DNA from 4 places in the Rhodococcus sp. OK302 genome. Region 3 is predicted to be linked to each of the others. Evidence: riboswitches for the same ligand, from Rfam matches in the RefSeq annotation. Region 3 holds a riboswitch; each other region holds the start of a gene.
What was found. Region 3 has a riboswitch for S-adenosylmethionine ahead of BDB13_RS02500 (hypothetical protein). Riboswitches for the same ligand answer to the same signal wherever they lie in the genome.
Positions count from the first base shown of each region.

Region 1: it holds a riboswitch for S-adenosylmethionine, as region 3 does, so the genes downstream of both, BDB13_RS06700 (aminotransferase class V-fold PLP-dependent enzyme) here and BDB13_RS02500 (hypothetical protein) in region 3, are expected to answer to the same signal.
Region 2: it holds a riboswitch for S-adenosylmethionine, as region 3 does, so the genes downstream of both, BDB13_RS10445 (amino acid ABC transporter permease) here and BDB13_RS02500 (hypothetical protein) in region 3, are expected to answer to the same signal.
Region 4: it holds a riboswitch for S-adenosylmethionine, as region 3 does, so the genes downstream of both, BDB13_RS01425 (hypothetical protein) here and BDB13_RS02500 (hypothetical protein) in region 3, are expected to answer to the same signal.

Region 1 is NZ_NPJZ01000001.1:1,478,288-1,485,432, reverse strand. Features, by position in the region: gene BDB13_RS06725 (helix-turn-helix domain-containing protein) at 1-39, opposite strand, end outside; gene speB (agmatinase) at 176-1,132, shown strand; gene BDB13_RS06715 (class I SAM-dependent methyltransferase) at 1,096-1,794, opposite strand; gene BDB13_RS06710 (CueP family metal-binding protein) at 1,967-2,557, shown strand; gene BDB13_RS06705 (hypothetical protein) at 2,588-3,202, opposite strand; gene BDB13_RS06700 (aminotransferase class V-fold PLP-dependent enzyme) at 3,334-4,659, opposite strand; SAM riboswitch class IV at 4,713-4,827, opposite strand; gene BDB13_RS06695 (VOC family protein) at 4,973-5,326, opposite strand; gene BDB13_RS06690 (hypothetical protein) at 5,414-5,800, shown strand; gene BDB13_RS06685 (BCCT family transporter) at 6,196-7,145, shown strand, end outside.
Region 2 is NZ_NPJZ01000001.1:2,234,615-2,241,759, forward strand. Features, by position in the region: gene BDB13_RS10420 (rhodanese-like domain-containing protein) at 1-279, shown strand, start outside; gene BDB13_RS10425 (O-succinylhomoserine sulfhydrylase) at 276-1,499, shown strand; gene BDB13_RS10430 (alkaline phosphatase D family protein) at 1,568-3,319, opposite strand; gene BDB13_RS10435 (HAD-IIA family hydrolase) at 3,425-4,243, opposite strand; gene BDB13_RS10440 (sulfite exporter TauE/SafE family protein) at 4,281-5,048, opposite strand; SAM riboswitch class I at 5,250-5,344, shown strand; gene BDB13_RS10445 (amino acid ABC transporter permease) at 5,517-6,491, shown strand; gene BDB13_RS10450 (amino acid ABC transporter ATP-binding protein) at 6,488-7,145, shown strand, end outside.
Region 3 is NZ_NPJZ01000001.1:552,923-560,067, reverse strand. Features, by position in the region: gene BDB13_RS02505 (RNA polymerase sigma factor) at 1-400, shown strand, start outside; gene BDB13_RS02500 (hypothetical protein) at 410-1,306, opposite strand; SAM riboswitch class IV at 1,343-1,455, opposite strand; gene BDB13_RS02495 (DUF3293 domain-containing protein) at 1,841-3,643, opposite strand; gene BDB13_RS02490 (hypothetical protein) at 4,254-5,438, opposite strand; gene BDB13_RS32760 (hypothetical protein) at 5,462-5,590, shown strand; gene BDB13_RS02485 (heme peroxidase) at 5,863-6,567, opposite strand; gene BDB13_RS31605 (hypothetical protein) at 6,757-6,909, shown strand; gene BDB13_RS02480 (hypothetical protein) at 6,935-7,145, shown strand, end outside.
Region 4 is NZ_NPJZ01000001.1:304,949-312,093, reverse strand. Features, by position in the region: gene recD (exodeoxyribonuclease V subunit alpha) at 1-1,808, shown strand, start outside; gene BDB13_RS01430 (hypothetical protein) at 1,885-3,225, shown strand; SAM riboswitch class IV at 3,258-3,371, shown strand; gene BDB13_RS01425 (hypothetical protein) at 3,405-3,851, shown strand; gene BDB13_RS01420 (TrpB-like pyridoxal phosphate-dependent enzyme) at 3,901-5,202, opposite strand; gene BDB13_RS01415 (TetR/AcrR family transcriptional regulator) at 5,578-6,156, shown strand; gene BDB13_RS01410 (aldo/keto reductase) at 6,134-7,009, opposite strand; gene BDB13_RS01405 (HAD family hydrolase) at 7,076-7,145, shown strand, end outside.

The DNA.
Region 1 (7,145 bases), 930 kb from region 3:
GGTCTCCGCTACGTCCTTGACCTTCGCCACTGAACCCACTCCTTCACGACCGCCTTGTCCCTTCGAGGAAACAGGGGTTGACAACCGAGCCTCTTGAGGAAACCATACTTGCTCAGAGAGCTACATCACTGAAGGCGCCCCTGTGTGCGCCGAATCGAGAGCAGGCGAGCGCCGCATGGCTACCAACAATCCCGAATCATTCATCGGACCCGTCGACGCCACCCGCGTCCCCCGGTATGCCGAACCGACCACTTTCGCGCGTCTACCGCGGTTGGACGAGGTATCACGCGCCGACGTGACCATCCTCGGAATCCCGTTCGATTCGGGCGTGAGCTACCGGCCCGGCGCCCGCTTCGGCCCCGGCCACATCCGCGCCGCCTCCAAGCTGCTGCGACCGTACAACCCGGCACTGAAGGTTTCCCCCTTCGCTACGCAGCAGGTTGCCGATTTCGGGGACATCGGCGTCAACCCCTTCGACATGCAGGAAGCACTGACGACCATCCAGTCAGCCGTGACAGACCTGCGCGCCGACGGTTCCTCCGTACTCACCCTCGGCGGTGACCACACGATTGCCCTGCCGATCCTGCGTTCACTGGCGCGCGATCACGGACCGATCGCGGTGTTGCACTTCGATGCCCACCTCGATACGTGGGACACCTACTTCGGCCAACCCTTCACGCACGGCACGCCTTTCCGACGCGCCAGCGAAGAGGGCCTCATCGATATGGAACGCTCGCAGCACATCGGCATCCGTGGGCCGCTGTACAGCGAGAAGGACCTCGAGGACGACAAGATCCTCGGCTTCCAGGTAATCCGAAGCGACGATTACGAGGTCGACGGCGTCGCCAGCATCGTCGAGCGCATGCGTAGGCGTCTCGACGGCGGCCCGGTGTATGTATCCGTCGACATCGACGTGCTCGACCCCGCCCACGCTCCCGGCACCGGCACACCTGAAGCGGGCGGCATGACATCCCGCGAATTGTTGAACACGCTACGAGGGTTGGTGGGGCTCAACGTGGTCGGCGCCGACATCGTCGAAGTTGCGCCGGCGTACGACCACGCCGAGATCACCGGTATCGCAGCGGCTCACGTCGCCTACGAGTTGCTGTCGGTACTCGCACTCAATCGCTGAAGCAGCACAACGGTATCCGTGGTGTGATGCATCTTCTCGGGGTTTGCGGGAAGTTCCCGTTCCCGCAACTCCGAGACCAGCAGCTTCCACCCGTCCGTGAACAGCGATTCCACATACTCGGGCGTATGCAGCATGGCGCGATGATGCTCCGTGGGCGACTCGTGAGGCGAGTGACCGACGATCAGCAGATGGCCACCGGGAGCGACTAAGTCTCCGAGCGCCCGGAACAGTTCTCCGCGAGCAGGTTCGAGCATGTGGAAGAACTGCGCTGACACCAAGTCGAACGAGCGACCCTGTGAATCCCACTTCGTGAGGTCGGCTTCGAGCCATTCGATATCGACGCCGGAACCTTCGACGTGCTCCTTTGCACGGCCGAGTGCAACCGAAGAAATATCGGTGCCGGTGACCTTCCAACCACGACGCGCCAACCACAGAGCGTCGGCGCCCTCACCGCAGCCGACATCGAGCGCGGTACCGGGCTCGAGATCGGAAGCCTCGGCGATCAACTGCGGGTTGGGGTTTCCGCTCCAGCGCGCAGCGCGTTCCTCGTACAGCGAGTTCCAGAATTGTGCGTCTGCCTTGGCGAACGGGTTCTCGGTCGTCTCCGTGCGATCGTGCTGTGCGTGGTTGTCATGTGCATGGTCATGGTGTGCGTGGCTCATGCATTCCAGGATGGGCACACTTCACGATTCATGCAATGTTCGTTGCCGAAACAGCAAGTGTGATGTCGCACAATCCGGGAGGCTACCCAGAGCACCTGGGCTCGCCCGGTCTGATGTCCGCACTCCCCACCTCCAGATACCCATGCCGGGTATCCGTTCTAAGATGAAGACCATGCGACCCCGATCGAGCACCACCATCCGGACGGCCATCCTCGGACTACTCGCCGGAGCGTTGCTTCTCGCCGGCTGTGCGCCGGCCACCGAGGAGCAGCAACCGGCCGGCGGCAGTCTGCTCACGGCACACGGCCTCGACGGACTGAACGCCCGCGAGCTGATCGAACGACTGGACACGATGCTCGTTGCCGACCGCCCCAGCGACCTGATCGCGTCGGTTGGCCCGGAGAATATCCAACTCTCGGACAGCACAGGCAACGAATCGGTCGTCGATCTTCCCGTCGACGAGTTCTACGTCTCGGTCGCGCCGTACATCTCGCAGACGCACAACTGCTTCCGGCATAGCCTGACCTCCTGCCTCGGCGAACTCGGCAACCAGGAGGTCCACGTCCTTGTCACCGACAACGCCGACCACGAAGTGCTGGTCGACGAGACGAGAAGCACTTATGACAACGGATTCATCGGCCTCTGGCTACCTCGCGATGTGGAAGCGACCATGACCGTGAGACATGACGGCCGGGCAGCCAGCACAGTCATCTCCACCAGCGCCGACGCCCCAACCTGCCTGACTACACTCCAGCTCGCCTGAGCCAGGACAGCGTCCGGGAATCTGCTTCGGTCAGGACGCGAGGGTGCGCTGACGCGGCGGCAATCCGAAGCGGCCGAGCACCTCGTCGACAGCCGTCGACGCAGTCACCAGACCTCGTTCTTGAAGCCACGGAATAGTCTCGCCTACAAGATGTTCGAGAGTTCGCGGCAATGCCAGCGGCAACAATGTCACACCGTCGGCGACATCGGCGGCGCGAATATCCGCGATCAAACTTCCGAGCCCGGAGGGAGTTCCGACGTACTGCAGCGACACCGGAACTCTCGAAACCGTCAAGGCACTGTCCAACTGCGCCAACTCTTTACGCGCCGAGCGCGCTTCCGGCGCGATCAGGACTTCAAGATCGACCAACACTGCAACAGTGTCGGGATCACGGCCATCCGCAGCGAGTGCTGCTCGGATACCGGCGCGCTGAACCTGCGCGTCCCGCAAGTCTTTGGCGCGAATCCGAATAACGTTGGCGGGGAAGGCCGTCAAATCAAGCAGGGCTTCACCCTCGGTGAGGTCTACCCAGTAGTCGTTGCCGATCATTGGCAGATTTCCAGGAGCACCTTCGGCGGCCGGGTGGTGCCCGAAGCCGGTCAGCTCGACAGCTACGTGCAGGGAATGTGAAGCGGCAGAAGACATGTGTATCTCCGAAAGTTAGAAAGATGTAGTGGTGAGCGAGACGATCGTCAGCTCGTACACATTCCAAACTTCGCAGTTGTCATGTCTGCCATGCTAGTTGCCTACTCAGGTCAGCGCATTCGAGCTTTCGCTCAGACGCACTCGGTTGTACCGGCGTTGATGTCGGCGCCACCGAGGAAAGTGCGGGTCTCGGGCGTGGGGTTCCAGGCACCGGCGGTCTTTTCGTAGTTCCAATCACACTGATTGGAAACCAGGATGCTCACGGCGTCGATCAGGCGGGTCACGTCATCGGAACTGCTGCCCAAACCGAGGCTGGCGCGCACTGCTCCGCCGGACAGTCCGAGACGCGAGAGCAGCGGGTGCGCGCAGAAGCGGCCGTCGCGAACGCCGATGCCGTGTTCTGCCGACAGGAACGCGGCAACCTCGCCGGCTTCGTAGCCGTCGACCGTGAAGGTGACGATTCCGACGGCGTCGGGAGCGTCGGCCCACAGGCGGAGCAAGTTGACGCCCGCGATTGCAGCCAAACCATCGGTGAGCTGCGCGGTCAGAGCCTTCTCGTGTTCGGCGATGACATCGAAGTCGAGTGCGGTCAACGCGTCGCACGCAGCTGCAATAGCACCGGCACCAAGAACGTTGGGCGAACCGGCCTCGTGGCGGGCGGGAGCGCAGGCCCACTCGGTGGACTCCAACGTCACCTCACGGACAGCGCCGCCACCGGCGAGGTAAGGCTTTGCCTCATCGAGCCAGTCGCGACGGCCGACCAGGACGCCGGCACCGAACGGTGCATACAGCTTGTGGCCGGAGAAGGCGATGTAGTCGACGCCGCATTCCTGCAGATCGATACGACGGTGGGGTGCCAACTGGGCTGCGTCGACGAGGATGCGCGCGCCGCAGCGGTGGGCGATGTCAGCCAGGCGTGCGATCGGCAGGATCTCGCCGGTCACGTTGGATGCGCCCGTGATTGCCAGCAGTGCAGCAGGCTTGGTGCACAGTTCCGCAATGAGACGCTCGATGGTCTCTTCGACGGTATCGGCAGCGGTAACAACGCGAGCATCGTTCCAGGGCAACAGATTTGCGTGATGCTCGATGTCGAGAACAACGGTGCTGCCGGGAACGGACTGAGCCAGGAGGTTCAGCGAATCAGTGGTGTTGCGAGTGAAGACCACAACCTGGTCGTCGGCGCAGTTCACGAAGCGAGCAACCGATTCGCGTGCGTTCTCGTACGTCAGTGTGGAGATCCGCGATGCGTATCCGGCGCCGCGGTGGACGCTGGCGTAAGTGGGGAGCAATTCTGCGATACGGTCCGTGACCTGGGCCAATGCCGGCGCGCTGGCTGCGTAGTCGAAGTTTGCGTACGAACACTCGCCGCCCTGCACGAGGGGAACCTGCAGGTCAGAACCCGAAACCTTGGCAATGGGGGCGGTGGCACAGATCTCGGCACTCAAAACAGCAGTCATCGAAGACAATCCTCACGTTCAAGGACTCATTTTTCGGGTGATGTTCCCGGAAGAGCCCGCGCTTGCCGCATCCGTTTTCGGATACAGCCGGGTCGTCACCCGGAGCACCCCACCGCGGAGGAGGGTTGCCGACCAGCAAGCCGGGGCTGAACACTGGTACTCGTGACCTGGCAACGAGAATGGCAGGAACTTCCAACCTTGTCAACCTTTCGCATTGACGCATCCGGATCCCCCGCACGACAATGCGCCTACCGGCCAGGTTCGAAGCGGCCGAATATCGTTGCCACTCTTACTTTTCCGATCAGAGGTGGCCTCAGTCTCGATGGCTCACGATGTTGATGACGTTGCCGTCCGGTGCTCGAACGAAGAACCGTCGAACGCCCCACTCTTCGGTAGTTATCGGGTGCACGATCTCGAAGCCGAGTTTGCGAGCTTCTTCGTACGCACCGTCGAGGTCATCCGTGTGGACTGAGATAACCGAGTCTTCGGTTGCGGTTGCATCGCGCGTTACAAGCTGGACGTGTTCCCCGTTGCTTGGAGACGTGTACCGAGCCACCCACCCCAGATTGAACTCCTCGGTACTCAAACCGAGATAGTCGGTATAGAAACCTTGTGCAGCCTCGATGTCATCCACTCTGAGATTGGCGGTTATGCGTGTCGCTCTCATGCAATTCTCCTGTCTACGGCGAATGCGTTTGATCATCGTCCGTGCGTTCCGAGGTGTCGAGCATCTTTCACGTGCGACGATCGAATAATGGCGGAGCGATGGTACGAGAGCAGACGCGCCGAACGGTGGATGCACACCGTCACATTGGCCGCCTTGCTAGTTCTGGGCCCGTCCACCATTGATGCCGTGATCTCGGAACACACCGTGTGGAATTGGGTGCGCCTCTCTGCTTGGGTATTCGCGACTGTCGGATTCGCGATCAGGACGGTCCAGTCTTGGAAGAACATGCCCAACCCGCGAAACAGTCGGCTGACGTCAACCGTCGACCCGTCGGAAATTCCGATCGAAGACGTACGCAAAGCCATCGCCTCAACCGACTCACGCATCCCGGCAGTCAAGGCACTGCGCGAGCAATACAACGGCCTCGGGTTGAAAGATGCCGCAGAACTGATTGATGCGGAACTCGGCAAATAGGCCTCTCTACGGCCCGCAGTGGCTACCATCACAGTTACATTTCGGCCTCATCGGCGCCACGAGCCCAAGTGCGACTTCCGCCTGCCATAACCACTTGACCTACAGACTCATTCGTCGATCTTGACAGACCACATCCGCTGAGAGCCGTCACGCCATCGATCATTCCTTGAATTCCAACGAGATTCGTCGCGTCCCAGTCAAATCGGTATCCAAAAACCTTTCACTCCAACATAGTTACTACTCCGATCCTGGCATGTTGCACATATTCGCCCACATTGCACCAACTTTCGTCCAGTTGAGCCATTCGAATGGCGGGGCTACCTTGTAATGCGCAGCAATAGTCCAGTCTTGACTGGAGCTGAGCACGTCGACGATGCCGCCGAAGTGTGCTGTACATGCTCAACTGTTGGAGGAGCAAAGATGACTGCGTTAAAAATGCATGGAAGGGACTGCGGAAACCCGTATTCGTCCCGGCATCGATAGTGATTTTCGGACTGATCGCGTTTGCGGTGATCTACGCGGGAACGGCGTCGGATGCCTTCATCAGGCTTAACAACGCGATCAGTAACGGCGTCGGATGGTGGTACGTCCTCTCCGCCACCGGGTTTGTTGCCTTTGCGTTCTACTGCGGAATCAGCCGTATCGGCAACATCAGACTCGGCCGTGACGACGAGAATCCCGAGTTCGGCATGATGTCGTGGTTCGCCATGCTCTTCAGCGCCGGCATGGGCATCGGTCTCGTGTTCTACGGAGTAGCAGAACCACTTTCGCACTACGTCACACCACCGGTTGCGGGCCGGATCCCCGGATCCACCGATGCCGCCGCAAATCAGGCCATGGAACTCACGATGTTCCACTGGGGCCTGCACGCATGGGCTATCTACGTCGTCGTCGGATTGGGCCTGGCCTACATGACGTACCGCAAGGGCCGTCCACTGTCGATCCGCTGGCTGCTGGAACCTCTGCTGGGTCGCGCCCGAATCGAAGGCAAAATCGGCCACACCATCGACGTCATCGCCATCGTCGGCACCCTGTTCGGTGTCGCAACCTCACTCGGCTTCGGAGTCCAGCAGATTTCCGCGGGCCTCGACTACCTCGGCTGGGTAGACACCGGCAACGGCCTCGTCATCACGATCATTGTCATCGTCACCGCGATGGCGACATTCTCGGTAGCGTCGGGCGTCGCCAAGGGGCTTAAATGGCTCTCCAACACCAACATGATCCTGGCCGCGCTCCTGGCCTTGTTCGTGCTGCTCCTCGGTCCCACACTGTTCCTGCTGCAGTCCTGGGTGCAGAACATCGGCGGTTACATTCAGGCGCTGCCCGAACTGATGCTGCGCACCTC
Region 2 (7,145 bases), 1.7 Mb from region 3:
GCCGTGATGATCGAATGGGTGAGCTACCCGAACGGCACGCGCAATGACAATTTTGTCGACCAGTTGAAGGAATCCGGCATGGTTTCCGGTTCCGACAATCCCGTGATCTTCCTGTGCCGATCCGGACAACGGTCCATCGGCGCGGCAGAAATCGCGACTGCGGCGGGCATCGGTCCGTCGTACAACGTGCTCGACGGATTCGAAGGCGCCTTGGATGCCGACGGACACCGCGGAGTTGTAGGTTGGCGGGCCATCGGCTTGCCGTGGAGGCAGCAGTGAGCGGAATTCCTCAGGGTGGCGCATTTCAACGGGCGTTGCCGGACGATGTAGGCCTCGGCACGCTCGGTGTTCGCGGCGGACTGATGCGAACGGGCTTCGAGGAAACCTCCGAAGCATTGTTCCTCAACTCCGGATTCGTTTACGAGAGTGCAGAAGCCGCCGAACAGGCCTTCACCGGTGAGGTAGACCATTTTGTCTACTCCCGCTACGGCAATCCGACGGTCAAGATGTTCGAAGAGCGTCTGCGCCTCATCGAAGGTGCCGAAGCGTGCTTTGCGACGGCCAGTGGAATGTCCGCCGTATTCACGGCTTTGGGCGCGTTGCTGGCCAACGGCGACCGTTTGGTTGCCGCGCGCAGCCTCTTCGGTTCGTGCTTCGTGGTGTGCAACGAAATCCTGCCGCGTTGGGGCGTCGACGTCGTCTTTGTCGACGGTGAAGACAACGCACAGTGGGAAGAAGCACTGTCTGTGCCGACCACTGCGGTGTTCTTCGAAACGCCGTCCAACCCCATGCAATCTTTGGTGGACGTACGACGCGTATCCGAACTTGCGCATGCTGCCGGCGCAAAGGTGGTGCTGGACAACGTCTTCGCGACACCGCTCCTGCAGCGCAGCCTCGAATTGGGGGCCGACGTCGTTGTGTACTCCGGCACCAAGCACATCGACGGCCAGGGCCGCGTGCTCGGCGGCGCGATCCTCGGTACCGAGGAATACATCAGCGGTCCGGTCCGAGAATTGATGCGGCACACCGGACCTGCGCTAAGTCCGTTCAATGCGTGGACCTTGCTCAAGGGCCTCGAGACCATGCCGGTACGTCTGCGGCACTCCGTGGCCTCGGCCCTCGAGATCGCAGAAATGCTCGAAGCGCACCCCGGCGTCAAGTGGGTCAAGTACCCGTACTTGAAGTCCCATCCGCAGTACGAGCTCGCGCAGTCTCAAATGAGTGGCGGCGGAACGGTTGTCACTTTCGAGCTCAATGCTCCGGATGGCGACGGCAAGAAGCGTGCGTTCGAGGTGCTCAACGGTTTGCGGGTCATCGACATCTCCAACAACCTGGGTGACTCCAAGTCGCTGATCACTCACCCTGCCACCACGACGCATCGGGCCATGGGTCCGGAAGGCCGTGCAGCAGTGGGCATTACAGACGGTGTTGTGCGACTGTCCGTGGGCCTCGAAGATACGGTGGATCTGCTGGCAGATCTGAAGCGAGCTTTAGGCTAGATATTTCGACGTCTTACAACTCCGCCCGCCCGAGAAGTTTTCTCGGGCGGGCGGAGTTCTTTCACGGATCACACGGCTTCGATTACCGACTGCCCACTCGGCGTCCGGACGGTTTTCGTCGTCGTCACGCCCGCATTAGGGTCTGATTTGTCGACGGAGCGGAACTGCATGCGCGCCTCGTTCTGGTCGCACGAGAGGACGCCGTAGCCGTGGCTGACCATGTCGACATGCTTGACGTGCGGGTTCTTGGCCCGCCGGCTGATCTCCTCGGCGCGTGCACCCGGGATGTTGCCGCCGCTGCTACTGCCGGTCGCGCCGCCGTCCCCGGTATTCGGGGAAGTGACTGACGGAACGACGAACTCGACGCCTGCACGCTGGGTTCCCGGCGTGTTTCCCTGCTCACCGCTGAGCGTGCCCGGCGCGAACCCGGTGTCCCAGAGCTCGCCGGCCCACCCGTCGTGGTCGTCGCCGGTGACCAGGACCAGGTTCTCGACCGACTGGGCCGCGGTGGACAGGATCTCGGTTCGCTCGGCGCCGTACCCGTCCCAAGTGTCGTAGTAACCGCGGGCGCCGTCGTCCTGGGTCACCATGCCCATCATCATGCTGGCGTTCGCAATGACCTTCCACTGCGCGTCGGACTGGGTCAGGCCGCCCAGCAGCCAACTCTTCTGCGTCGCACCCAACATGGTCCGGCCCGGAGCGTCGGCGTCTGCGCAAACGGTGTGGTCGACGTCGCCGCCCGGTTGCACGTCGCGGTACTGCCGGCTGTCCGGGGCAAACAGTTCCACTGTCTTGCCTACCCGCAGCGAGCGGTACGTCCGCAGTGGGTCGTCGGAGAAGCGCGGCACCGGCATGTGCTCGAACCACGACTGCCACGCCCACTGCTTCTTCTGCTGGAATCCGAGCGCGGTATCGATCGGCGCGATCACCGGGAAGGTCCAGCCGTCCTGGCTGTAGTTGTTTCGGAACTCGTGGTCGTCCCAGATCGGGATGAAGGCGTGCTGGCTGTGCATCAGCTGCAGGTCCGCGTCCGTGCGGTACATGCGGTACTTCTCGCGCATGCCCTCGAGGTTCTGCGGGAACGGGTTGGTGTCAAGGCCCCGAACACCCGCCCCGGTGAACTCGTATACGTAGTCGCCGAGGCACACGACGAAGTCGAGATCCTCCGCGGCGAGGTGCCGATGCGCACTGTAGTAGCCCGTCTCATAGCCCTGACAGGTGAACCAGCCGATGCGGACCGGCTCGTTGGAATCGGCGGGCCGCAGCGTCCGGAAGCGACCGACCGGCGACTCGTTTCCGTCGCCGCGGAACTGGTAGTAGTAGGTCTCGCCCGGGGTCAGCCCGTTGGCGTCGAAATGCACTGTGCCGTCGGCATCTTCGCGAACCTGCACGCGCTCGGCGAGTACCGGGCTGGACAGGTCCTCACGCGTGGACACGATCAATGCCAGTTCGCCGCCGGCTGCGCTGCTGCTCCCGGCACTGCCCAAGCTGCCGGTGCTGCTGCCTAAGCTCCCCAAGCTGCCGGAACTGCTGCCCAGGCTGCCCGTGCTGCTGCCCAAGCTGCCGGAACTGCTTCCCGCGCTGCCGGTGCCGGATGCACCGCCGACCCGTGTCCACAGCGTCGCGCCGTCGGTACGGGGCACGCCGGCCATGACGCCGTTGCCGAATTCAGGGTTGCGGATCAACCCCGCCACAGTGTCCGGCGCCTGGCGCAGAAGGGGGGACGCGCCCGCCGTGGCGGGCAGCAAGCTGGCGCCACCGAGTGCGGCCAGGCCGGTCAGGACGGCGCGACGGGAGACATTGCGGGGACGAACTGACACGAGCCACCTCGGATGCGTAGGGGATTGACACTCAAGACCCTAGACGCTGAAATCCGATTTGTTGGACAAATGTTCATCTAGCCGAGGTGGCAATGATCCCCAGGATCAGGAATTGTTCGCGGCCTCACGGAACGGATCCGTCGTAGTCCCGACGAGGTCGGCCACAGATTCCAGCACGATGGTGGGCCGGTACGGGAAAAGTTCCACGGAAGCCCGTGTGGAAATTCCGGTCATCACAAGAATCGTCTGCAGTCCGGCTTCCAGACCGCACACGATGTCGGTGTCCATCCGATCACCGATCATCAAGGTATTGGCGGAATGAGCCCCGATCGCCCGCAGCGCCGACCGCATCATGAGGGCGTTCGGCTTACCGACGTAGTACGGTTCGCGCCCCGTGGCCTTGGTGATGAGGGCCGCGACGGAACCTGTGGCCGGGAGGGAACCGTCGCGTGAGGGTCCGGTGGCGTCCGGATTGGTGGCGATAAATCGTGAACCTCGCTCGACGAGCCTGATGGCCGTCGTGATCGCCTCGAACGAATAGGTGCGCGTCTCACCCAACACGACGTAATCGGGATCGCTGTCGGTCAGGACATATCCGATGTCGTGGAGGGCTGTCGTCAAACCGGATTCGCCGACGACATACGCACTGCCGTGAGGTCGCTGGTTGCCGAGGAATGTGGCCGTCGCAAGTGCAGATGTCCAGATCGATTTCTCGGGGATGTCGAGGCCGGAATTGAGCAAGCGGGCGCGCAGGTCTCGCGGTGTCCTGATGGAATTGTTGGTGAGCACCATGTACGGAATCTCGTTTGATGCCAACTCCGCGAGGAAGACGTCCGCACCGGGCACCAAGTGCTCTTCGTGGACAAGAACTCCGTCCATGTCCATCAGGTAGGTCCACTGGGTTTGATCCGCGGTCTTGGTCATATCTCCAGTATGTGGGAACGGCGACTGAAGTGGGCAGTTAAGCGAGCAAACGCCACAGACCGATCAAGCCGACGACGACGATAGTGCCGCGCAACGCGGTCGGTGAGAGTCGGCGACCGTAGCGGGCTCCGAGCACTCCTCCGGCGAGTGACCCCACGGCAATCAATCCCGCAGCAGCCCAGTTGATTTGATCGAATCGTAGGGTCGTGTACATGACGGCTGCGACGATATTGACGATCAGTGCGAGTAGGTTTTTGGCGCCGTTCATTCGCTGCAAGGTTTCGGGCAGGATGGCACCCATCACGCCTATCAGAAGAATGCCTTGCGCGGCGGTGAAATACCCGCCGTAGATGCCGACCGCAAACGTTCCGCCGGTCAGAAGCATCAGCCGTGTGGGCGAGAGTTCCATTTCGGCAGTGGAGCGCTTCTTCGCCCAGGCCTGGATACGTGGCTGCAGAACAACCAGTGCCAGAGCGAGGATCAGCAAAATCGGAACGATTGTTTCGAACAGTTTCTCGGGGAGATGCAGTAGCAGCCAGGATCCCAGAACAGCGCCCGCAAATGACGCCGGAATCTGCCAGCGCAGTCGATCCCATTGCCCCGACAGTTCGCGTCGATATCCCCAGGTTCCCGACACCCCGCCGGCAACCAGTCCGACGGCATTGGACATCGTCGCGGTTACCGGAGGCATGCCGAATGCAACGAGCGTCGGGAAGGTAATCAGGGTTCCGCTTCCCACGACGGCGTTGATTGCGCCCGCACCTACGCCGGCCAGCAGGATGATAAATGCGTCGAGTCCACTCACGTTGCAGACGGTACGGCAGGGCTGATCGGGGACCGCTCGGTGGCTCGGTACCGCAGTTTCGGCTCTTCCAGTCAACACCGTGTTTTGATCTTCGGACAGTGTTGAAATCAGTGCGAATTCAACCCCCGGCCGATTGCATTTCCCTTGCAACGCAGGGAAATACAACATTTGACGACGGCGAATTCTGCGTCTAGTCTTTGCTCACCATCCAGAGCGACCGAGAGACCTGGCTCGTCGACGTCGCAGCAACCCACCGAACCTTCGGGAGCGGGTGCTACCGCCAGGACCGATGGAAGGCATCACATGGGTTCCACTTCGCACGCGCCACACAGTCGGCGTCATATCGACCTGTGCCGCACGGCTTCGTGCCACTGTCTCTGACTCTCGATCACCTTCCGCCCCCGCGCAGTTGCGTTCCCCCTTCCCGAAAGGCCTATTTGTGATGTCCATACCGCCAGGTAGCGCGCAGTGAGCGCACCCACTGATGTCCGTCCCGACGAGTCGGTAGCCGAACAGAAACTCCCGGATTCGGAGCTTGTAGTCGCTCGAACCTGGCATCCGTTTCGGTGGGTGATCAGCGCGATCGTGCTCGTTCTTCTTGCCCAGTTCATTCACGGACTTGTTGTCAATCCGGGCTGGGACTGGCCGACATTCGCCCAGTACTTCACCGCGAAATCGGTGCTGGCTGCGCTGTGGATGACGATCAAGCTGACGTTGTGGGGAACGTTCCTCGGGTTCGGCCTCGGTGTCTTCCTGGCGCTCGGCCGACTGTCGAAGAATCCTGTACTGCAGGTGATCGCCTGGACCTACATCTGGGCGTTCCGCTCGATTCCGCTGATCGTGCAGTTGCTCTTCTGGTTCAACATCACGTACCTCTACCAGACGCTTTCTCTCGGAATACCGTTCGGCCCGGAGTTCTTCACGTTCCAGGTCAGTGGTGTAATCGGTGGATTCACTGCAGCAGTAATAGGTTTGGCACTACACCAGGCTGCGTACTCGGCGGAGATCATCCGATCCGGCATCATCTCGGTAGATCACGGACAGATCGAAGCGGCCCATTCTCTCGGTATACCTCGCAGTCGACAGTTCTTCAAAATCATTCTGCCGCAGGCGATGCGGGCGATACTTCCCAACGCTGCCAATGAAGTGATCGGACTTTTCAAGGGCACGTCCATCGTCTCGACCATGGCGATCGCCGAGCTGTTCTATCAGGTGCAGGTCATCTTCGGGCGCAACGGCCGAGTGGTTCCACTGCTGATGGTCGCAACCATCTGGTACATCATTCTCACCACACTGCTGTCCATCGGCCAGTACTACGTCGAGAGGCACTACGCCCGTGGGTCGGCACGTGCTCTCCCGTTGACCCCTTTGCAGAAGGTGCGCAACAAGTTCGAAGAGATTCGCGATGCGCGTCTCGACATTCCGAGAGGTGCTACGCGATGACTGCAGAACTGATCGACAATGCGGCGTATGCCGTTGAAGCGCGTGGGATCCATAAGTCATTCGGCGCCTTGGAAGTGCTTGCCGGAGTTGACCTCCTGGTCCGCAAGGGCGAGGTGACGGTCATCCTCGGGCCGTCCGGTTCCGGCAAGTCCACACTGCTGCGCACTCTCAATCATCTCGAGAAGGTCGATCGTGGCACCGTGCGCATCGACGGAGAACTGATCGGATACCGGCGCAAGGGAAATCGGCTCCACGAACTCCGCGACCGCGAGATTCTGAAGCAGCGCTCGCGCATCGGGTTCGTGTTCCAGAACTTCAACTTGTTCCCACATCTGACCGCACTCGAGAACGTCGTGGAAGCACCACTGTCGGCGCAGAAGCGCGACCGTGACGAGGTATACCGAGAAGCGAGGGCTTTGCTCGAAAGGGTGGGCGTAGCCGACAAGGCCGACCAATATCCGCGGCAGCTTTCCGGTGGCCAGCAGCAGCGTGTTGCTATCGCCCGAGCCTTGGCACTGCGGCCCGCAGTGATTCTCTTCGACGAACCGACGTCGGCGCTCGACCCCGAACTGGTCGGCGAAGTTCTCGAGGTACTGGCCCAATTGGCCCGTGACGGAGCCACTCTGGTCATCGTCACCCACGAGGTCGGGTTTG
Region 3 (7,145 bases):
TGGGGGAGCGCCGGGGCCGTACGGAGTGCAAGCCGCGATCGCAGCACTGCACGATGAGGCAACGGACGTGGAGAGTACGGATTGGCCTCAGATCTGTGCGTTGTACGGAGTGCTGCTGACACTGACGCCCTCGCCGGTGGTGGCAGTGAATCGCGCTGTCGCAGTGGCGATGCGCGATGGTGCTGCAGTGGGTCTGGCAGCTTTGGACGCTTTGTCCGAGGAGCCGAAACTTGCCGACTACCACCCGTACCATCTCGCGCGCGGCGAATTGTTAGCTCGGTTGGGTCGAACCGACGCAGCCGTCTCGGCCTATCAACGGGCGTTGAATGTGGTTGGTAGTGAACCGGAACGGGCGTTCTTGGAGCGACGACTCGCTGAGACGACGCCGGACCGTGAGTAGTATTCAAAGTTAGACGGATGTGACTGCTCGAGCTCCTTCGGTAAGGGTGAGTCGGTGTAGATCGACGAGTGCGCTTTCGTCGAGCCTGGACCCGATGTAGCCGCCGGCAAGGACAAATGCGATGGGCAGGCCATGCTGACGGCACCAGTCGAAGACGATGCGCTCACGTTGCGCGAGCACTTCTTCAGTGATCCCTTCCAATCCGCCGATGTCGCATCCCTGATAGGGATCCATTCCCGCGTTGTACAAGCACAGATCAAAGCTGCCAATCCGATCAGCTTGTGCCACGGCTTGTTTGACGGTAGTCAGATACTCGTCGGCTTGGTCGACATCCCACAGTGCCGAGTTTGAATGACCTTCATAGTGATCGAACGAGTCCACCGAAACGTCCTCGTGCCAGATTCGAGGGTCACGGTCGATGAGTTGCGCGGTACCGCCGCCGCAATGGGCATCGAGATCAAGAATCAGGACCGACTTGACGACGCCCTCGTCGAGGAGAGTTTTTGCTGCAATCACCAGGCCGTTGAATGTGCAGAATCCGTCTCCGCGATCAGCTTTGGCGTGGTGCAACCCAGAGGACAGCGAGCCAGAGATGCCATCGGCGAGTGCGCTGCGTGCTGCAGCGAGCACGCCGCCGTTGGAGGCAAGCACCATCGGCCATAGGGCCGGATCCCAGTCGAACCCTTGAGATTCGGCCAGATACGACGGCTCGCCGGTCTGTACGGCCTCGATGTAGTCGGCATCGTGGACGAGTGCGAGATCGTGTGAAGTCAGTGACGGAGGGGCGAGGAGTTCGACGCCGTCGATCGGCCTGCTGGTCAGTGAATTCGCGACCCAGGCCGCCTTGCGGGTGGTGTCGAATCCGTAGGCGGCGCCGACGTATTCGGGACTGTAGTAGATCTTCACGCGGCGATTCTCCTGCGGTTAGGCCCGCCGCGGACGGGGGCGTTCTTGCCGCCACCGGGTGGTGGGGCCGCTTCGTCATCCGAACCACCCCGGAAACGCCTTGGGGTTGGTGTGCGGCAAGTCGGAGCTTGGCACCGCATCTCGTGAAGCTACTCAAGTGTATGACAAACCGCCGACATGTTTTGGCGTTTTCGCGAAATTCGTTTATGAGCAAGGTGATTGGAGTCGTCAGATGCTCGAGGGCTAGAGATCAAACCGGAAAGAGCGCAAGACATGAACAGTGGAGAAAACATCGTCTACGTGTACAAGGGTGCAAACGGGGGATGTAAATGGGTCAACAGCGTCCCAACATCCGGAGTCAACATTGTCGGTGACCCTTGTACTTCCGGTGACACAGCCTCGCAAAAACTGGGCACGCCACTGATACGTCGACAAGTTGACCTTGCGCTGTTGGTGGGATTGGAGTTGCTCCGGAGATTCAGGAGCCGCGGGGGGATTGTTGTTCTGTCCGTGGCCGAGCGCTGAATCGAGCGGTTACCGGGTGAGAGCGTAGCGACGAATCGTGGTGCGGCTGCTTGTGCAGGCCTGGAGAGTCAAATAGTGCCTGGTCAGGGTAAACAGTGCGACCTGTCCGAAATCGGCTCCGATCTGCATGGCCCCGATGTCGGAGAGTCCTGAGACGACGATGCTCGGCTCGCTGTACTCGAGGTCGGCACTGCCGCCGGTAGCATCCCAGATGGTGTATCCGCGTGCGTGCAGGTGTTCCCGTAGTTGCTGGTATCGGGCGATGGCAGTCGAACTTTCGGGATCCTCGCCGGGGTGGCACGCGGCCAAGATGTGTAGCGGTTCGTCCGGAAGGATGTCGCTACCGATGATTTTGTGTCCGGGATCGCCGTCCGTGACCGGGTCGGTCGGGGTGATACGTATGGTGCCGGTGGGGAGGTGAAGGTCGATAGCGGCCTGCGAATAGTCATTCCAGAGTTGGTCGTCGGCAGCGAGGACGGACAGTGATCGTGGACTTCTGTTGATAGTGAACGAGTCGACTGCAGTGATCACTCCGTCGGAGTCGACGACCGTGCCGACTGGGGTGATGATGTCGACGCCATGGTCGTACAGCAGCGCAGTCATGTCCACCGTGGGCGCTTCGGGTAGCAGGAGAGCTGTGTGTTGGTGCGGGACGTGCCGGGCGTAGTCAAGGATCTGTCCGAGTGCGGTGCGCAGGGTTTCACGCCGGACATCGACTTTGGCTTCGATCAAGGTCTCGGCGGTGTCGTCGAACACATCGATCGACAGAACTGTGGGCATTTCGGTTCGGTCATCGATCGTGATGCTGCGTGAGCTGACGACGCAACCCCTGGATTCGCGATACGCGACGTACAGGTTCTGCAGTGCCGCTTCGCGTCGCAGTGCTCGTCGTTCCTGCTCGGGGTCGGGCGCAGCAGTGGTGAATTCGGTGGCATCGTTGCGTTCGACCGACCGCCTTTGCACAGTCACCTTCACATGCTGGACAAGAGGATCGGACGGCTTCGGAGCGTAGTGCCGCTCGACGGCGGGAGTGGGGACGGGATTGAGGTTCAGACTGGAGCGCAGTTCGTCGATCGACCCTGGCGCGCCGGATTCGGTGATCAAGGTCGTGAGGAGCGCAACCGCTTCGCGTGTCCATTTCGGGTCGGTGTCGATACGTTCGGATACCGTTTGACTGAGTCCGCCGCGGAGGTCGTCGGCGATGCTGCGGCTGCGCAGTTGACGTCGAGGTGTATCGCGAAGGCTTTCGGGAATGTGGATTTCCCACCAGGAATGTCCGTCCAACGCGATCCACGGATATTCCGGTTGAGGGGTGGTGTCGGCGACCGCGAATGCCGCGAGGAGCGTGCCGAGTTCGGTGCGCACATCACGCAGTGCCGGGGCCGAGTCGAGACCGCGTTGACGGCGGGCGATGGCCCAGAGCAGCACGATGTACTTATACGGCGCCCGGACAACACCGTCGGTGTGCGTGTAGGTGTGGGTGGTGGCCAGATCCCACAGCAGTCCACCGGTAGCGCCGTCTTCGTCACGGTAGTCGACGACGAATCCGAGTGTATCCAAGTTTTTCACGACGGCAGCCTTGCCTCCTGTGAAGTCGCCGCTGCGAAGAAACAGGTCGCCGGCATGACCGTTGGCGACACCGACGATCGCTTTCGAGCTGTAAAAGCGCCCTTGGTGTACCAGTCTGAAGTTCTTGGATGGGCGGAATCCTGCGTCGGACAGGAATTGTTGTTGCCCTTTTCGGTCGTGATCGGCAATTGCCGTCAGGATCGATTCGGTTGTGATTGCTGCCCAGTTCACCTTTGTAGCCACGATGTGCACTGTAGGGGTGTGCACCGACGATCTTGTGTTCGCAGCAAATATGGATTCCGTCGTCGTGGTGTTGTAAGGCCCCGCACTCGTCAATTGCACCACGGTGCCCGCACACGTTTACGAATTTCGGCGTCTCACCAACGAACTCATCGCCTCCCGATTGATCTCGAAGACACACCGAGATGCTTCGTGCGAGGCCTTGCCTGCGCAAGCAATTCGAGCGCGCCCGGCACGTCGTCGGCGTGCCCCAGAAGTGATTCTGCTGCAGCGCTGTGGCGGTGCGCTTCCTCGGCATATTCCTGTACCTCGCGGGTTCATGCTTGAGCGCGTTGACATACATGTTCTTCGTCTTTCGACCTTGCGGCAGCGGCGGCCTCCGCCTTCGAATCTGTCTCGCCGGGCCTCTTTAGGGCACGCAGTTCGCGGTCGTGCGTGCGTTGCATATTCTGGGACCGCACCCAGGCGCTGGGTTCCGGGTCAGTCCCGGTCTCAGCGACGATCTTTGCCTGCGATCCTGCGACTGCTTGAAGCCCGGCGTGAAAGGCACTGTGCGACGTCAGGCTACTCCGTCAGGGTTCGGCCCTCGATGAAGAAATGGTCGGTGTGATCGTCAGTCATCGTTGCTGCCTTCCGATTCGAGCTGGGATTCGGTTCGAGTGAGCGTGAGTCGATCATTCGCTCGCGTTCGGCCGTCGCGCGCGGCGGTGTCAACCTGTTCTTGCGATGCCCCGAGGTGCAGGGCGTGTCGTGTCCAGCCTTCGAGTACGAGTCGCGAGATCAGGGTGTCTTTTGCTTGGTCCTGTTCGCTGTGTAGTTGTGCGGCATGCTTGGAGATGCGATCTATCGCGTACTCGGTCCACTTGGACCGCTCCGTGCTGTATGCCTGGGAGGCCGGGTTCACCCACACCTGGTCACGGAGTTCCTCACGGTCGAGACCCTGCTCGACGAGCCAGTCGGTGCCCTCCGCGCGACCGGAACCTCGTGGTAGCCAGGCAATGGCGGCCGTAAGTCGTTGTTGCACAGAGAAAGTGATGTTGCATGGCACCTCCACGGTTCGGGTACCGGTTCCGGACTTCCACCGTGCCCACGCCAGTGGTAGCCGCCGAGCGACGGTCAGTTCGAGTTCGTCGAACTGACCGTCGGCGATACCGAGCTCGTCGGCATGGACAAGTCGGACTAGATCTGCCGACCGATCATTGAGCCATACCCACTCGCCGTCCACTATGCCTTCTGGGCACAGGCTCTTTGGCATCTCCACGATCCGGCGCAGGGACACGAGAAGTCCGAGACGGCGTCGCGCCTCGACCCCGGCGATGCCGTCTGCGAGCGGTTGGACCTGCAGTACCGGCCCCCATATGCCGTCTGTGGGCAGATCGGCGTCGCCAGAACGCGAATCTCCAAGCACTTCAGGATCGAGGCCTGCGAATCGGGTGATCTTCACGTACAACCCGAATTCGGAAGTTGCGTCTGCAGATCGGAAACCGACCTGCTCATCGAACCTGGTGTAGACCTTGTCCGCGTGGGCCCGGTCTGTGCGTGAGAGCTGGAAGTGCGCGGCAATGAGCACAAACATTGGTACCTGCAGTTGACGGTGCCGGAACGACAACTGCAATGTGTGCGCCGCGCGGATCGAATCGTGTAGTTCCGGATGATCTGCCAGGTACTCGTCGAAATTTGTGTCTGAATGCAGCTCGATATTCTGGTGTTCGGCTCGCTGCCACAAATGAATTGCACGGCGCGCCGAAGTGACCTGCGCTGATGTCAACGGCGACTGTTCGTCGGATGTAACGGTCATTCGAGACCTCCTGGTGTAGATCGGTGCCGGTCGTACATGAGTATCGACAGGTCTATGGCTGCTGTGATGGTGGCGCGGGGGAGATCGACGTGCAGATTCTCGCCGAGGTGTGGACCGATGTAATCGCGGTCGAGGACGCGCTCGACGGATGACTCATTGTTCTTCTTTTCCAGATAGGCGCCGAAGCCGGGTGAAATTCATGAAGATGCTGTGACGGTTGCGCCGATGACAATCACTAGGAAAACGACTGCAACGATGAATTCCACGAATCCCTCGGCGGGTGAACTCATTTTCGCGGCACTCATCTGTATCTCACTCTTGTCGTTCTCCGTATGAAGCTCGGACAAGATCAACGCAGATGCGGCAAGCATCCTAATTGCTCAGTTGCCAGCAGTAGCGTGGCACAGCGTGCCGACATGTTTACTCAGCTCTGTTGGTTTACAGATCTGCCCGATTCGAATCGCCAGATCGCGTGATCGAGGTGGGTGACGTTGTGGCCGGATTTTTCGGCGACCGCTTTCACGAGCATCGCGGCATCGGTTGCGCTCACGTTCTCCGGAGTGGTGCCGATCGCGTCGGCGACGTAGCGGATGACCATGCGATCGGCTTTCACCCCGGGAATGCCGGCGAGCATCAGGAAGTAGTTCCAGGTGAGGCCGGAACGCTGGCCAGGTACGGTGGCCCAGGCTTTCTTCGCGTCGGCGAGGGCGTCGGCGTCGGCTGCGCGGAGGTCGTCGGTGCTGTCGATTCCCAGCTCGCGCAGCCGCCCGGCTGCCTCGTGAATGGCCGCAGCCTTGAGCGGGGCGCCTTTGGCGGTCGAGGTCGGTTTGCGATTGTTCGTCATCGCGGCCCACGCCTGTGGACCGCCGAGTTCGTCGAAGGTACCCAACAGGGCGCCGGCATTGTCGGTGTCGGCATTGCCGCCTTGCGCAATTCGGTAGTCGATGTAGTGCCGCAGAATGTTTTTGACGGAGTTGTAGTGCGCGCCGGTGGATGAGATCGAGTCGATGGTGCACAGGGCGAGACTGTGGGGGTAGCCGTCGGGGCGGAACCACAGGTCGGGGTCGCCGAGGTCGGTATCGCAGCGCTGTGTCAGGAGGGCAACGTGAACATCTGCTGTTGTGGGCATGCTTTGTCCTCTGGTCTGTGTGTGCATTCGGTTCCTTTTCCCCGCACTATGCCTGACCGCTCTGACATCGCTTAGTGAAATGGAAGATCGGGCGATGCAGTAGGAGCTTTCGCCGCATGGTGCAATATCAGGGAATCAATCATCCGGAAAACAGTTCCCGAATCTGCCAGTTGCGCTAAGGCAGGAAAAATGTCGACAACGCGCACCACCGCAGCCCTGATATCGGAACTTGTTACCGCATTCGCGTTGGTGGCGTGTGGGAGTGATCCGGTCGAAGTGCCGACGGCGGCAGGTATTCGACTCGATGACACCCACAATGTGCTCAAAGATCAGAATCGGTGAATTCGAACTAGTGGAGAGTAGTCAGATGGCAACTGATGCAGAGCATGGATTGTTGGTTCGGCGCGTGGGAACAGTTGGATCCTGGGATTCACCGGAAATGACTGCCTACGACAACGAGGATCACCTCCAGCGAATCCTCGCTTCCGATCCGCAGTACGTTCCCGGGGTCCCCGAGGGTTCGCTGACGGTGCGTGAACTGTCTACAACTGCAGGGCCCGCTGACGTGTGCATAGTGA
Region 4 (7,145 bases), 250 kb from region 3:
CTGGAGTTCTTGTGGCCGCCGACGTCCATGTGGCCGCCAGGCTGTGCGCCTTGGGCGGGGAACCGTCGCACGACGTCATGCTGGTTGCTGCCCTGGCTGTACGCGCGGTGCGCTCGGGATCGGTATGCCTGGATCTGCGACGCATGCATCTGGTCATCGTCGACGGCGCCACCGAAGCCGACCTCGCGGCGTTGCCGTGGCCGGAACCCGACGCGATTGTCAGTGCGTTGCGGCTCAGTCCACTGGTGATCGGTGGAACTGCCGGCCCGCTACGGCCACTGCGTCTGGTGGATACCGACGACGGCGAATTGTTGTACCTCGATCGGTACTTCTTGCAGGAGCAGACTATTCGCAGGGTACTCGACGAACGAGCCGCTACACATCCGGCAATCGACTCGGATGCGGTTCGTGCCGGGTTGGATAGATTCTTCGTTGACAATGCGGTGCCCACACCCAGTCCGGACCGCCAGCGGGTGGCGGCGGCGCTCGCGCTCACACACTGGACCACCGTCGTTGCCGGCGGGCCGGGAACCGGCAAGACTCACACGGTGGCACGTATTCTGGCGCTCCTCGTAGCCGAGCATGGTTCCACGGTCAGGATCGGACTTGCCGCGCCCACCGGTAAAGCCGCTGCGCGACTGCAGGAATCGGTACGTGAGCAAGCTGAGCTGTTGGGACTTCCATCCGAACTGACCGCGAAAACCTTGCACAGGTTGTTGGGATGGCAGCGCGGTAGTGCCAGTAGGTTCAAGTACAACGCGTCCAATCGACTGCCGTACGACGTGGTGGTGGTAGACGAGACCTCGATGGTGTCATTGACGTTGATGGCACGGTTGCTCGAGGCTGTGCGTCCTGATGCGAGGTTGCTCCTGGTCGGTGACCCGGATCAGCTGACCTCCGTCGACGCCGGCGCTGTTCTCGCCGACCTTGTTGCGCGGCCGTCACTAGCGCCGGGCAACCCGGTGCTCGACAGTGTGGTCGCTGAAGACCTTGCAGATCGCGATGCGGAAGAATCGCTCTCCGATCATGATCGAGATCGACTTCGAGCCGGTATCGTGCAGCTTTCCCGTGGCAGAAGATTCGACGGAACTATCGCGCGGTTGGCGCACGCGGTTCGAGAGGGCAAAGCTGCCGAGGTCATGGCGATCCTCCGCAGCGACGACCCTGCCGTGTCGTTCCACTCACCCGACGATCTGGACTCCTTGCGTGCAGACCTAGTCGGCAGTTCCGAAGCCGTGACCAGGTTCGCGGAATTGGGCGACGCATCGGGCGCCGTGAAAAGTATGGAAACGCATCGACTGCTGTGCGCTCACCGTGATGGCCCGTACGGAGTCAGTCGCTGGGCGCAGCAGGCCATGGACTGGGTTGGCAGCGCATCCGGGCAGTTCTTGAACCCCGCGCAGTGGTATCCCGGTCAGCCGTTGTTGGTGACAGCCAATGACTACGAGGTGGGTATCTACAACGGTGATACCGGGGTGATCGTCGATAGCGGCGATGGCGTACTCATGGCTGCGTTCCAACGCGGGAACGAGACCTTCGAGTTGCATCCGAGCTCGTTGTCGGCTGTGCAGACGGTGTACGCGATGACCATTCACCGAAGCCAGGGCAGCCAGTACGACACGGTCTCGGTGATGTTGCCGGCGGAGGCGTCGTCGCTACTGACCCGAGAGTTGTTGTACACCGCCATCACTCGCGCACGAACCCATGTACGGGTGATCGGAACGGAGGAATCCGTGCGGGCAGGAGTCGAGCGGCAGGTGCTTCGGGCCAGCGGATTGCGTCGCGAAATTCGGCCCTACTCGGGTTAAGAGTGCGGATGCCGGGTACTTATTGAGGGCATTGCCTCCGCTGTCGACGCTTGATCGAGCGATACCGAGACCCCATATGGAATCCGCAGATGCCCAACCGCTCAGCAATTCGGAGCGCGCTGAACTGGAGAAATTACGCGCCCAACTGGCGGCGACCAGCGGAGAGAAGCATGACGACGGGAAGCACGGTGGCCACTCGCGACTTCGGTGGACCGGCGTCGGGATCCTCCTCGTCTTGATTCTGGTGCTGTCGTTCTGCGGCGTTCTGGCTCGGTATGCGCGCAGCGAAGTGCTCGATACCGACCGCTATGTGCAGACCATCGCCCCGCTGGGGTCCAATCCGGTCCTGCAAGGCGAAATCACCGACCGAATCACCGATGAGATCGATTCCCAATTGGATATCGAAAAGGTGACCGCGGACGCGTTGACGTCTCTGACCGAGAATGCGGAGCGTGTGCCCCCGGTAGTTGTGGGGCTCGCGCCCGTGATTGCGGGTCAAGCGAAATCGTTCATCCATCAGACGGTGGGATCGTTGGTGGCCTCGGATCAGTTCGAAACGCTGTGGATCGAGGCGAACAAACAGGCCCACCAATCGTTGACGGCCGTGTTGACCGGCGATACAAGAGCTGGAATTCAGATCAATGATCAGGGCGAGGTCAGTATCTCGCTTGCACCGATCATCGAAAGGGCCAGCACGGTACTCACCGATCGTGGGTTTGCCTTTGCCGACAAGATTCCGGACGTGAACAAGACGTTCGTGATTTTCGAATCACCGAACCTGGTCAAGGCGCAGCGGGTGGTGTCAGCTCTGGACAAAGCGTCGGCTGTGTTGCCGTGGTTGATTCTGATTGCTGCCGCGGGGGCAATCTGGTGCGCACCGGCCGGGTCGCGTCGACGCGCTCTGGCCTTGGTCGGCGTCAGTATTGCCGTGGCGATGGCGCTCCTGGCGATAGCACTGAGCATCGGGCGGGCGGTGTATCTGGACGATATTCCGTCGGATGTCCTCTCACCTCAAGCGGCGGCGGTACTCATCGACACGCTTCTCTTGCCGCTCAAGACCAGCCTGCGCGCTGTATTCATTCTCGCCATTGTCATCGCGGTGGTCGGCTACCTCACCGGTCACTCGGCGTCGGCCAGTGCCGTGCGCCGCGGGTTCAGCAAGGCTGTCGACTCGGTAAGGTCTCCGAGTGCGGATCGTGAGCCCCGTGCCATCGAGGTGATGTGCGCTAAATACAGTGTGGCGCTTCGAGTTTTGTTTGTTGCGATTGCTGTAGCCGTATTGATTTTCTGGCGATATCCGTCCGGGGTCGTGGTGGCGGTGACAGTGCTCATTACCGTACTGGCCCTACTTGCTCTCGAGCTCATTGCGCGGCCGGCCCGCGCCCGCGGGAACTTGGTCGGTACTCAAAAGATGTGACATGTCGAAACTTTGATGTACCCTTGGGTCAGCTTCACGAGATGCGGTGCCAAGCTCCGACTGGCCGCACACCAACCCCACTGGCGTTCCGGGGTGGTTCGGATGACGAAGCGGTCCGCACCGACCGGTACGGGCAAGAGCGCCCCCGTCCGCGGCGGGCCAAGCCGCAGGAGTTCGTAATGAGCGAAAATGTGTTTGATCACGCTGAGTTGAGTCCCGAAGAGTTGCTCGATCCAGCAACCTTGGTCCCGGGTGACTTGATCGTTGCCGGGGGAGGGCGCGTCCTGGTAGTGGGATTTCCGCAGTCGCACAAGGATTCTCGGGGCAAAATTGTCTTCACCGTGGATACCGTTGCACGCGATGAAACGGCCGGCGTCACAGTCCTCGGAGAGGAAACCGTCTGGCACAGAGATCTTTTCGATCCCAGCAGGTACGAGTACGAGGTTGCCCCCACCCGCAGTGGTCTTCAGGAGATCCGGGCGCTCACGAGAAACGGTGTCAAGGTCGGCGCACTCAGAAGGTCGCTGTCGGACGGCTCGATCGTTGAAATCAGTCCGGCCAGTTCATTTCACCCGTTGCATGCGTTACTTCTCGATCAAGCTCGCAGAGTGCGTACTGCGGCGTGACCGGCGGTATCGGTACCTCCCGGGAACGGGAGGTACCGACACCGGTTCGTCAGACGTACTGCGAGTACGCGGGCAGATCCAGCTGACCGTTGCCGGACAACCCGATCACGATCACCTCCGGCTCGGTCGCGTTGCGTGCGTGGGCAATTGCCCCGGCGACGGCGTGAGTCGATTCCGGTGCGGGGATGATGCCTTCGGCGCGGGCAAATACCAGCCCGGCCTGCAGTGCCTCGTCCTGGCCAACTGCAATGGCGTCCATCAAACCGAGGTTGACAGCGTGCGAGACCATCGGCGACATGCCGTGGTACCGCAGGCCGCCGGCGTGGATGGCCGGGGGAACAAAATCCTTCCCCAACGTGTGCATCTTGAGCAGCGGCGTCAGACCGGCAACGTCACCGAAGTCGTAGCGGTACTCACCCTCGGTCAAGGACGGGCACGCTGACGGCTCGCAGGCGACCAGGCGAGTCTTGGTGCCCTCACGCAGATTGCGTCCGAGGAACGGGAATGTCAGACCAGCCAGGTTGGAACCTCCACCAGCGCAACCGAACACGATGTCCGGTACGGCGTCGCCGGCCTCTTCGAGCTGAACCATTGCTTCCTGGCCGATGACGGTCTGGTGCAGCATGACGTGGTTCAGAACGCTACCGAGGGAGTAGTGGGTATTGGGATCCTGAGCAGCAACCTCGACTGCCTCGCTGATCGCCATACCCAGTGAACCCGAGGTGCCGGGGTGCGACTTCAGCAGTGCGCGACCAGCTTCCGTCAGATCCGACGGCGACGGGTGGCAGATTCCGCCGTAGGCCTCCATCTGGATGCGACGGTACGGCTTCGAGTCGAAGGATGAGCGGACCTGCCAGACCTCGACCTCGAGTCCGAGAAGGGCGCCGGCGAAGGACAACGATGCGCCCCACTGGCCCGCGCCCGTTTCGGTGGTGAGCTTGGTCGTTCCTTCAAGTGCGTTGTAATACGCCTGAGCTACAGCGGTATTCGGCTTGTGTGAACCGACGGGGCTGACGCCTTCGTACTTGTAGTAGATACGCGCCGGCGTTCCCAGGGCGCGCTCGAGCCGGTGTGCCCGGACCAGCGGAGAGGGCCTCCACATGCCGTAGATCTCGCGGACGGTCTCCGGGATCTCGATGTATCGCTCCGTTGCCACTTCCTGCATGATGAGGCTCATCGGGAACAGCGGCGCCAGATCCTCGGGGCCCAGTGGCTCACGGGTACCGGGGTGCAGGTGCGGAGGGACGGGTTCGGGGAGGTCAGCCGCCAGGTTGTACCAATGCGTCGGAACCTTCGACGGGATGGATACGCCCAATGGCTCGAGCGAACGGTTGAGTGGTGTGGTGGTCAACTAACTCTCCTTCATGGATTCGAGTACCTGATACGAGTATCGGGGGATCCAATGCAGGAGCGTGCGGACCACCCGATCTGATTCGGGACAGCACGCAGTTGCGGCTGACCGTCAGCGGTCAAGCCACCAGGTGTGTGTAGGAAGCAAGGTCACGACGCGATGGTACATCGCGGGTTCGGAAGCGGTGTGTGTCGGCTCGGTGAACGGGCCGCAATTCGAGTGAGCACCGTTTGTCTCGAGCTAGCGCCCCTTTCAGCAGGCAAGAACGGGTGCTCACTACACACGGAGGGTGCTCACTCCCGGCCCGAATCACTGCTCCCATGACGTAGCGTGGTGGTGAATCCAGTCCACGAGGTGCGTGAAGGAGCTGCGGCGATGGCAGAGGTGAGTTCACGTGACCGGATGGTCCGCAGCGCAGTCGAGTTGATCAGCCGCAATGGCGTCGACGCGACCTCGTTCAACGACGTGATCAAGCACAGCGGGGCGCCGCGTGGTTCCATCTACCACCACTTTCCGGGCGGGAAGACTCAGCTGATGGTTGAGGCGGTGCAGGCTGCCGGCGCGATAATCACTCGCAGGATCAGTGCGGCAGCAGTCACGGGTTCGCCCGCCGACGTCATCGATGCCGTCGGCGATATCTGGCGTCGTAACCTCGCGCAGTCCGACTACGCGATCGGCTGCCCCGTCATCGCCGGCGGGCTGGCCAGAGCCAGTGAGCCCGAAGTCGCGGAGGCTGCTGCTGAGGTTCTCGCCGGTTGGCAGAAACTCGTCGAGGCTGCGCTGGAATCCGCAGGTTCACCGGCAGTGCAGGCTCAGTCGATGGCAAACCTGACTATCGCCTCGATCGAGGGGGCCGTTGCACTGTGTCAGACGACGCGGAGCATCGAACCCCTCGAACGAGTAATGGCGACCTTGCAGGAACTGTCGAAAATTACTGTGGCGCACCAATATTAAGTTCGTCCGGATGTGCGCCGACGCGGGTGCCGTCGTCGAGCGTCGCAATTTCGCTGAGGTCGAGTTCGGTCAATTCGAAGTCGAAGACGTCGATATTGGCGGCTATGCGGGCATCGTGAACGGACTTGGGAATCACGATCAAACCGTTCTGCAGATGCCAACGAATCAATACCTGCGCCGCCGACTTGCTGTGACGGTCACCGATGCGGGTGATGATCGGATCCGTCAGGAGCGTGTTCGGTTTGGACGCCGGACCCCAGCCGGCGTTGCTGGTGCCGCCGAGTGGGCTCCACGATTCGACGGCAATTCCATGCTCGGCGGCCTTCTCGCGAATCGCGTGCTGGGGGAGGTGTGGATGCAATTCCACCTGGTCCACCGCCGGGAGCAGCCCACCGCGGTCGACGAGAAGCTGCAGGTGGTGGGGTTCGAAATTACAAACACCGACGGCCTTCGCGCGGCCGGATTCTGCGATCTTCTCCATCGCGTCCCAGGTGCGGAGCAGACGTTCCTTGTCCTGGAGCGGCCAGTGAACGAGGTAGAGATCGACGTAATCGACGCCCAGTTTGTCGATGCTCGTATCAAATGCCTTCAGTGCAGGTTCGTAACCCTGATCCGAGTTCCACAGCTTGGTGGTCAGGAAGACGTCTTCGCGGGCAACTGATGAACGTGCAATGCCGCGTCCGACGCCTTCTTCGTTGCCATACGCCGAGGCCGTGTCGATGTGGCGGTATCCGGCCTCGTCGAGCGCAAATCGCACGACGTGTTCGGTTTCGTCATTGGTGGCCTGCCAGACGCCGAGGCCGAGTTGCGGGATGGTTGTTCCGGAATTCAGCGTGATGTCGGGGATGCTCATGCAACCAGGCTATCGAGGTCGTCTGAGGTTTTCCTGGCATCATTGACCTACGTGAATGGAATCCGAATGTTTGCCACCGATCTCGACGGCACTCTGCTGCGCTCCGATCGAACAATTTCGGAGCGTACCGCGCTGG